2 regions of the Paeniglutamicibacter sp. ZC-3 genome follow, and region 2 is predicted to be linked to the other one. Evidence: riboswitches for the same ligand, from Rfam matches in the RefSeq annotation. Region 2 holds a riboswitch; the other holds the start of a gene.

Region 1 (4,867 bases), on a different contig from region 2:
GTCGGCGGAGAGCTGCTGGTGGGTGGTGGAAGCCGGGTGCAGCACCAGGGTGCGCACGTCCCCGACGTTGGCCAGGTGGCTGGCCAGCTGCAATGCCTCGATGAAGGCACTGCCGGCGGCGCGGCCGCCCTTGACTCCGAAGCTGAACACGGAGCCGACGCCCAGGGGCAACAGCTCCTGGGCACGCTCGTAGTGCGGGTGGGAGGGCAGGCCTGCGTAGTTCACGTAGGAAATGCGCGGGTCGGCCTCCAGCCATGCGGCCACGGCCTTGGCATTGGCCAGGTGCGAGTCCATGCGCTGGGGCAAGGTCTCGACGCCCTGCAGCAGCTGGAACGCGGACTGTGCCGGCAGTGCCGGTCCGATGTCGCGCAGCTGCTCGCTGCGCAACTTGGTCAGGAAGCCGTACTCGCCGAAGTTGTCCCACCAGGAGACGTTGCCGTAGGAGGCCACGGGCTCGGTCATCGCGGGGAACTTGCCATTGCCCCAGTTGAAGGTGCCGGCCTCCACGACGATGCCGCCGAGGGTGGTGCCGTGGCCGCCGAGGAACTTGGTGGCGGAGTGGATAACGATGTCGGCACCGTGCTCGATCGGGCGCAACAGGTACGGAGGGGTGAGGGTCGAATCGACAACCAGCGGGAGGCCCGCGGCGTGGGCGACCTCGGCCAGGCCCCTGAGGTCGGCGACGTCGCCGGAGGGGTTGGCCACGACTTCGGTGTAGACGGCCTTGGTGTTTTCCTGGATGGCGGCGGCGAACTCGGCCGGATCCGTGGAGTCGATGAAGGTCGTCGACACCCCGAATCGACGCAGCGTCACGTCGAGCTGGGTGATGGTGCCGCCGTAGAGCTTGGAGGAGGCCACGATGTGGTCCCCGGCGCCTGCAAGTGCGGCGAAGGTGATGAATTCAGCTGCCATGCCCGAGCCGGTGGCCACCGCGCCGATGCCGCCTTCGAGGGAGGCGATGCGCTCCTCGAATGCCGCCACCGTCGGGTTGCCGATGCGGGAGTAGATGTTGCCGTACTTTTGCAGCGCAAAGAGGTTCGCGGCGTCGTCGGAATCCTTGAAGACAAACGACGTGGTCTGGTAGATCGGAACGGCGCGCGAGCCGTGCTCGGCGTCAGGGGTGCCGCCGGCGTGCAGCGCGCGCGTGCGGAATCCAAATTGGTGTTCGGCCATGAGGGTGGCTGACTCCTTGCGTATACGGCTGGGGCAGCCCTGGGTGCGGACTGTCCTCGCCTGTGGTGGGGCGGGTGGTGCTTCTCCCGGATGAATGCGGTGCCGAAGTGCCCTAGGGGAGGGGTTTCCCTGCGGGCGCATCGACACCCAAGATCGCTGGTGCGTTCTCCATCGTTTCTGGCGGTAGCACCTTGTCCACCGGAGTGTGGAAGGTTGCTGCGGCGTCGTAAAGCCAGATCTCTCGGCCGCTCGGGATGGGGGTCTGGGATCCATTGTGGCAAGAAAATTGCCTGTAGCCAAAGAATGTGTGCTTAGGTTGCGTCCGGGGGGGATGGGAATCGAAGGATCTGCACCGGATCCCGGCGGCGTTCCTGCCGGGTTAGGCTTGTGGCCATGAGTGCAACCTTGGTTTTGGTCCGTCACGGTGAAACGGCATGGAATGCCGAAGGTCGACTTCAGGGTCAGACGGATATTCCGCTCAATGAGCTGGGACGTGAGCAGGCACGTGGCGCGGGCCGGGAACTGGCAACCCGCCACTGGGATGTACTGGTCTCATCGACGCTTGGCCGCGCAGCGGAAACGGCGGAACTCATCGGGCATGACCTGGGGTTGACGCTGACCGAAAAATTGGGCGGTCTCCAGGAACGCCACTACGGCAATGCCGAAGGCCGTGTGGTCCGCGACCTGCCCCGCGAGGAGATCGACCTCCTGCTGCACTCGGCAGAGCCCGAGGAAGACGTGGTGAAGCGCGGGATTTCCGCCCTCAGTGAGCTGGTGCTGCGTTACGAGGGCAAGAACATCATTGCCGTGGCCCACGGGACATTGATCCGACTGACTGTTGATGAGCTGCAGGGAGGCGTGCGAACCAAACCGCTGCGCAATGGCCAGATCGTCGAAGTGGACATCAGCCTGCTGCAGCGGCACCTGTCCGCCGCCGCACACTAGGAAATTCCGCCCTCCAACATGAACCACGTTGGCATGGCTGGAACGTCCTTGACGACCCCCTGGCCTTGCGCCGGGAGGGCCGATGACCTCCATGCCCGCCATCCATGCTTCCGACGTCACCTCCTGGAACCAGCCAGCTAGGCGTCGATCACCAGATCGGTCCGCGCGGTCGAGCAGCACGGCAGGAACTTGCCGGCCTCGATCTCCCGTGCGCGGATCCCGCCTTGGTGGTTCATCTCAATATCACCGGAAAGCTTCACGATCTTGCAGGAGCCGCACATGCCTTCCTGGCAGTTGGCGCCGATCCTGACTCCGGCTCGCTGGGCAATGCCGAGGATCTTCTCCTCGGGGTCGATGCGCACGTTGATGCCGGTGCGCATGAAGGACAGGGTGAGGCTTCCGGTGCCGACGGTGTCGAATGCCGAAACGTCGGGGGCGGAGGGTTCCGCTGTTTCTGCCTCGGCGGCCGGAACCTCGGAATCGACGGGGTCTGGTTCGGCAAAGTCGGGATCGGCCGCCTGGAGCGGCAGTCCCGTGGCCTCCAGCGGGCCCTCGTCGTCGTAGGCCGGTTCGTACATGCCCAGGGCGGAAGGCTGGCTTTCGTAGTAGTCCTCCGCGGAATCGGCGATTTCCTCCGCGATTTCCTCGGCAATCTCCTCAGCCAGTGCGACCTCCGCTTGGTATTCCAGGGTCGTCTCGCAGTCTCCGGAGAAGAATTCCATGTGGATGGAGGTGTCGTCGACGCCGACTGCGGCGAGCAGTTCGGACACGTTGTTCAGGTAGCCCTCGGGGCCGCAGGCATAGACCTGGCGTCCGTTGGCATCTGGCGCCACCTCGTCCAGCATCGCGGTGGTCAGCCGTCCGGTGAGGCCTTCCCAGTCCGCGGGCGCGCTGCGGTCGCCCAGGGAGAAGTGGACGGTGACGCGCGAATCCACGGTGGCGATGTAGCCCAGTTCCTGGTGGAAGGCGAAGCCTCCGGGTGCGGCACCGTGATAGAGCACCACCACGTCGGCCTGTCCGGGCAGCGAGTGGATGGTCCGCAGCATGGACATGATCGGGGTGATGCCGGAGCCCGCGGCCAGCAGGAGGTAGCGCGCCCGCCGGTCGGCGTCGGGCAGGTGGAAGGCGCCGACGGGTCCGAGCATCTCGAGCACCGTGCCGGGTCCGACGTTTTCGTGCACCCACGGCGAGACCCGGCCGGCCGGGTCTCGCTTCACCGTGATGTCGAAGGTCCACGGTTTCGTGGGCGAACTGGACAGGGAGTAGCTGCGGTCGATCGGGTCCCCGCCCTCGCCGTTCACGGGGAAGGCGATGTTCACGTATTGACCCGGGCGGAACGCGAGGGGCGCGCCGTCTGCGCGGCGGAACACGAAGGTCAGCATTCCACCGACTTCCGGAACAATCTCGACGCATTCGGCCAGGAACTCCTGCGGGTGCCAGGGGCCCAGGGCGCGCGCGGCACTGGCCGGTCCCTCGGTGCTGCCCAGCACGCGGTTCCACGGCATTTCCAGGCCGCGGATGCGCTGTGGCTCCTGGTGGGGCGCGGTAATGGTCGTGGTCGTGGTCTCGGTCATGATTGTGGGCTCGGTCGTGGTCATGGTCACGACAGGTGTTCCTGCACGCGCTGGATGTACCAGTTGATGAATGCCTCGACCTGGTATTCGCTTTTCATGTACGGCCCTGGTTCGTAGGCGGGGCTGCCGGCTCCCTTTTGGCAGAGTTCGACGAATTCCTTGTCCTGCAGGTTGGTCTGCTTCCAGGTGTGCGTGAGTTTCTCCAGGTCGTAGTCGTCGCCTTCCACGGCGTCGTCGGCGACCAGCCAGGTGGTGCGCACCAGGGTTTGGTGCTCGTTGACGGGGAACACTGCGAAGGTGATGACGTGGTCGCCGAGGAAGTGGAACCAGCTGTTGGGTTGCAGGTGCATCGAGCAGCGGCCGAGGCGGAAGTCGCGCAGGTCCCCGAGCAGCTTCTTGGAGAGCCGGTGCCCGTCGGGGGAGAACGATTCGCCGTCGCCGTCGAGGGACTCGCGCGAGATGCGGATGCCAGCCACCCGGGTGTCTAGCTCCTCAACGACCTCGTAGGGAATGCCGTAGCGCCGGCAGCGGGCTTCGAGCGCGGCCTGCGCCTCGGTGTTGCGGTCCCACACCTCCTCGAGGTGCGGCGGGATCAGGCCCTCGGTCAAACCCCAGGTGGGGAAGAGGGAACAGGCCAGTTCCGGGTGCCCGTCGCAGTGGTAGCACTCCCGGTTGTTCTCCATGACGAGCTTCCAGTTGCCCTCCTCGATGATGTTCTGCTGGTAGGCGACCTTTGCCTTCGAGAGGTCGTGCGGGGCCAGGTAGGGCTCGAAGATCTTCGCTGTTTCGTCGAAGTCGGCCGGCGGTTCCTCGGCCATGCAGACGAAGATCAGGCCGGCGTATTCGCGGCCGTGGGCGCGCTTGAGGCCGAAGCAGCCCTTGTCGAACTTCGTTTCCCCGGGTGCGGAAGCGTGGATCAGGTCTCCGCTGGGGGCGTAGGTCCAGGAGTGGTAGCCGCACACCAGGTTCCCCGTGGTTCCGGTGGACTCGGTCAACACGCGCGCGCCGCGGTGGCGGCACACGTTGTGCAGGACGTTCACGCCGCCCTCGTCGTTGCGCAGCACGATCAGGGAGTAGGGCCCGTAGTCGACGGTCACATAGTCGCCCGGTTCCGGGAGCTCGGCGACGCTTGCGGCAAAGAGCCAGTGTTCGCCGAAAATGGCCTGCATGTCGAT
Region 2 (4,867 bases):
CCCGCTTGACCCAGGCTTCGGAGCCGTCGTTGGGGCCGGTCCAGGAGGCGTAGCCCTTTTCCACACACCAATAGGTATAGGCGGTGATCTCGCCGGCACCCACGCCGGTGAGGCCGAACATGGACAGGGCCACGCCGATGGAGCCCAACGCGATCTGGAAGCGCATGCCGTCGGCCAAGTCGCCGACGTTCCAGCTGAATTCGGTGCCTTGGATGGCGAAGACCATCACGACGGCGAAGATCGTCACCAGGAAGACCAGCACCGTGGAGATGCCCTCGACCACGACGTACTTGTTGCCCAGGTGGATCGCGATGGCGATAACCACCAGGATGGCCACCCAGGTGCCGATGGACAGGAACGAGTACGGGTCCGGCCCGATGGGCAGCAGCGAGGAGAACGCGAAGGCCGAGGCGGTGATGACACCGGCCTGGCTGGTCAGGAACTGCACGAACATCAGCAGGATGAGCCAGGCCATCCAGCCGCGCTTGCCGATCCGCGGCGGGACCTCGTCATAGCCGGTGACGGCGACCTTGCCGGTGGAAATGGACCAGCGGCCCAACTCGATCTGCACCCATACCTTGATGAAGGTGGAAGCCAGCACCAGCCAGAGCAGCATGAAACCTGCCTTGGCACCGAGCGTGGTGGCGGTGAGCAGCTCGCCGGAACCGACGACGGCGGCCGATGTGATCATGCCCGGGCCAAGGAACTTGAACCTGTCCCGCCAGCGGGTGGGCGGGTCCATGATGGACCGGGGATCCAACGCGTACGGGTCGACCGTTTCGTCGCCCAGCGGGCGCGACTCGGGGGTGGTGATAGACATACCGCTCCTTTGAGGTGTGCAACCGGCCTTGAAAGGCCGAAATCATCGGGGGTTCCCCGGCGGCCTCCTGTGCCGGCCGGGTATTGACCTCAATTGACGATCGCCGAGAGAACCAATAAGTATGATATTAGCCACGCACCTCGGAAACAAATCTACGTCCGCTCCGGCCCCCAGATTACGGAATGAGCATCACCTTGATGGCCCGACGCTCATCCATTGCCCTGTACGCCTCCGGAGCCTGCTCGAGATCCATGACCGAGTCGAAGACCAGGCCCGGGTTGATGCTCCCTTCCAGCACGTCGACGAGCAGTTCGGGAAGATAGGCGCGGGTACTGGCGGCCCCGCCAGCCACTGAGATGTTCTTGGAGAACAGCACTGACATCGGCAGCGGGTCATCCCCGTGCGGGACGCCCACGAAGCCCAGGGCACCGCCGGGCCGGGTGCAGCGCAACGCCTGGTCCATGGATTCGGCGGTGCCGACGCATTCGAGCACGGAGTCCGCCAGCACACCCCCGAGCAGCTCGCGCACCTTCGCCGCCGCCTCGGCGCCGCGCTCGGCGACAATGTCGGTGGCCCCGAACTCCCTGGCCAGTGCCGCGCGGTCCGAGTGCCGGGACATGGCGATGATGCGCGTGGCGCCCAGTCGCTTGGCCGCGAGCACCCCGCACAAACCCACGGCCCCGTCACCGACCACCACCACGCTCCGGCCAGGCTCGACACGGGCCCCGAGGGCTGCGTGGTGGCCGGTGCCCATGACGTCCGAGAGCGCCAACAGCGACTTGGACAGCGCTTGGTCGGGCTCCGTGACCCCGGGGACCGCGACGAGCGTGCCCTCGGCATTGGGCACCCGCACCATCTCGCCTTGCCCGCCGTCCACGGGCAGCCCGTGCTCGTCCACCCCGCCCCAATGGGCCCGGTGTTCGCAAGCGACCTGGACGCCGTCGCGGCACGGAGGGCAGGCGCCGCAGCTATTGGCCCAGGGCGCCACCACGAAGTCGCCCACGGCCAGGGTTGAAACCCCTTCGCCGACCGCCTCGATGCGGCCGATGAACTCGTGGCCGATGCGCCGGGGCCTGGGCGTTTGGCTGACCCCGCGATAGGGCCAGAGGTCCGAGCCGCAGACGCACGAGGCGGTGACGCGCACGATGGCGTCGGTGTCGGCGAGCAATGTCGGCTCGGGGCAGTTTTCGACGCGGATGTCCCGCGGTCCGTGGATCAGGGTGGCGCGCATGTGTTCCTCCGCAAAGTGGTGGGCCGGCAATGGTTCCACTCTATGCCCAGCCTGCTGCCGCTACTCGGATACCAGCGCTGGCTTCCCGCGGAGAGGCGCACACCCCTTGCGCACGCTCCGGTCAACCAGCATAATAAATGAACGATATTCATTTAGCGTGATGGCCATCCCATGCACCTTGTCCGGCGCCGGCGTATCGCGCACCACCTACCAAGCAGGAGCACACACCATGAGTTGGTCAATGCCCGCCGAGACCTCGGCCCAGAAGCGCGTCTGGATGGCCTTCCCCCACGAGGGATACACGCTGGGCGTCACCGGGGCCGAGGCCCACGCGGCTCGCTCGACCTGGGCCAACGTCGCCCACGCGGTGGCCGGGTTCGCCCCGGTCGTCATGGTGGTGGACCCCGCCGACGTGGAAATTGCCGCACGCTATCTCGATGAGCGCATCGAGGTCCGCACGGCCGAGCTCAACGACGCCTGGATGCGCGACATCGGGCCGACCTTCGTTACCGACGAGCACGGCGGGCTCGCCGCGGTGGACTGGGTGTTCAACGGCTGGGGCGCCCAGGACTGGGCTGCCTGGGACAAGGACGAGAAGATCGGTGCCATCGTGGCCGAGTGGGCCGGCGCGCCCCGCATCGCCTCGACCCTGGTCAACGAGGGCGGCGGCATCCACGTCGACGGGCAGGGCACGGTGCTGGCCACCGAGACCGTGCAGCTGGATCCCGGGCGCAACCCCGGCATCACCAAGGCCGAGGTCGAGGAGGAGTTCGCGCGCACCCTGGGCGCCACCAAGGTACATTGGCTCCCGCGCGGGCTGACCCGCGACAGCGAGGAATTCGGCACCCGCGGACATGTGGACATCGTGGCGACCATCCCCTCCCCCGGCACCGTGCTGGTTCACATGCAGGAGGACCCCGAGCACCCGGACTACGCGGCCAGCCGGGAAATCGCCGCGTCCTTCCGCGGCGCCACCGACGCCAGGGGCCGCGAATTCACCGTGATCGAGGTCCCTGCCCCTGCGACGCTGCGCGACACCGAGGGGTTCGTGGACTACAGCTACATCAACCACCTGGTCGTCAACGACGGGGTGGTGGCCTGCACCTTCAACGACCCCAACGACGAAAAGGCCCTGGCCGTCCTGGCCGACGCCTACCCGGGGCGCAAGGTGGTGGGCGTTGATGCCCGCGAGCTCTTCGCCCGCGGCGGCGGCATCCACTGCATCACCCAGCAGGAGCCGATGCCGACGGTGAAATGAACCCCCCTCTCGGGAAGGCAGGGTCACTCGCCGTCACAGATGACCGTTTGTTGCTCCCCGCACGCCCGCGCTGGCAAAGTGTCCCCGCTTCGCCGTAGGGTTGGATCAGCTTCACGAGTTCTGGTTGCCGCCTAGGCATAGCTCCGACTAAAACAGACGCCAACCCCATAGTTGCACGGTGGGTGGTTCGGATGACGAAGCGGCCCTGTCGCGCATCCCGCACGAAAGGGCAAGGACAACGAACCCCAAGGACGTGTGCACATCATGTACGGCCCCACCCTGACTTCCGCCCCCACGGATAACCCGCTTCCGCGCTTCACCGGCGACTGGATCACTGCTTGGCTCCGCCTCGACGCGGACACCGACCTGCTGCACATTGGCGCGGGTCCCGACGAGTGGGTGCTCGAGGCACTGGCCCCGCACAAGCTCTCGGCCGCATTGGTCGGCCGCGGCCCCGTCGAGGTCCAGTTCAACCCCGAGCTGCTGGTTCTCCTGCTGCCCGGGGCCCACGAACTGGTCGGCAGCTCGTTCTTCCGCCTGCGCGCCTGACGCCCCGCCGGGCCTGGTGCTAGATGTCCAGCACCAGGCGCCCGCCCTTGCAACGCGACACGCAGATCATCATGGTGTCGCCGGCCTCCCGCTCCTGATCGCTGAGCAGCGAATCGCGGTGGTCGATCTCCCCCGCGACCACCGGGGTCTCGCAGGTCCCGCAGATGCCCTCCCGGCAGGAGTTCAGCACCTGCACCCCGACTTCTTCCAGTGCGGTGAGGATGCTGGTGCCCACCGGAACCTGCACCTGAAGGCCTTCGGTCGTCTCTACGGTGAATTCATGGTCTCCCGCGGCAGGCGCGCTCGCGGCCGCGTCGGCGACAAAGCGTTCAAAGTGGAACCGTGCGGGGTCCTGCCAACCGGTGGTGAGCGTGGCGATGTAGTCCAGCAGCGGGCCGGGGCCGCACACATAGGCGTGGAATCCCGCCGCCGGGCCGCCGAGCAGCTCGCCCAGGGGATAGAGCCCGGATTCGTCGTCCGCGTGCACGTGGACCTTCTCGCCGTACTGTGCCAGTTCGCCGGTGAAGGCCATGGAGCTGCGGCTGCGCCCCAGATAGACAAGGCGCCACGGCACCCCGGAGGCCTCGGCCGCGCGCAGCATGGGCAGGATGGGCGTGATGCCGATGCCCCCGGCGATGAACACGTATTCGGGTGCGGGCCCGAGCGCGAAATTGTTGCGCGGGCTCCTGACGCGCAGCTGCTCGCCGGGCTTCAGTTGGTCGTGGATGTAGGCGGATCCGCCGCGGCCGGCGGGCTCCCGCAACACCCCCAGCCGCCAGCGCGGCTCCCCGGGGGCGGAGCACAGGGAGTATTGGCGCAGCAGCCCGTTGGGGAGCATGACGTCGATGTGCGATCCCGGACTCCAGTCCGGCAGGGCGAGCCCGTCCGGGCGGGCAATGCCCAGGGAGAGAACCGATTCGGATTCCCGCCGGATGTCCACCACGTCCACGACGAAGAACCCGTCCTCGCTCGTCTGGCTGGTCGCCACCGGTTCCTCGATGATGTGCTT

The links. A riboswitch is a leader RNA that binds a small molecule or an ion and turns the genes downstream of it on or off. The one in region 2 is predicted to bind S-adenosylmethionine.
Region 1: linked by a shared signal. The riboswitch ahead of OIU93_RS09395 (O-acetylhomoserine aminocarboxypropyltransferase/cysteine synthase family protein) and the one ahead of OIU93_RS02680 (hypothetical protein) in region 2 are both predicted to bind S-adenosylmethionine.

What each region holds. Positions count from the first base shown of each region.
Region 1 is NZ_JAOYTG010000007.1:9,134-14,000, forward strand. Features, by position in the region: gene OIU93_RS09395 (O-acetylhomoserine aminocarboxypropyltransferase/cysteine synthase family protein) at 1-1,173, opposite strand, end outside; SAM riboswitch class I at 1,339-1,434, opposite strand; gene OIU93_RS09400 (histidine phosphatase family protein) at 1,567-2,118, shown strand; gene OIU93_RS09405 (ferredoxin reductase) at 2,256-3,692, opposite strand; gene OIU93_RS09410 (aromatic ring-hydroxylating dioxygenase subunit alpha) at 3,719-4,867, opposite strand, start outside.
Region 2 is NZ_JAOYTG010000001.1:599,028-603,894, forward strand. Features, by position in the region: gene OIU93_RS02665 (Nramp family divalent metal transporter) at 1-820, opposite strand, end outside; gene OIU93_RS02670 (zinc-dependent alcohol dehydrogenase family protein) at 996-2,051, opposite strand; gene OIU93_RS02675 (agmatine/peptidylarginine deiminase) at 2,281-3,309, shown strand; SAM riboswitch class IV at 3,419-3,551, shown strand; gene OIU93_RS02680 (hypothetical protein) at 3,574-3,858, shown strand; gene OIU93_RS02685 (PDR/VanB family oxidoreductase) at 3,878-4,867, opposite strand, start outside.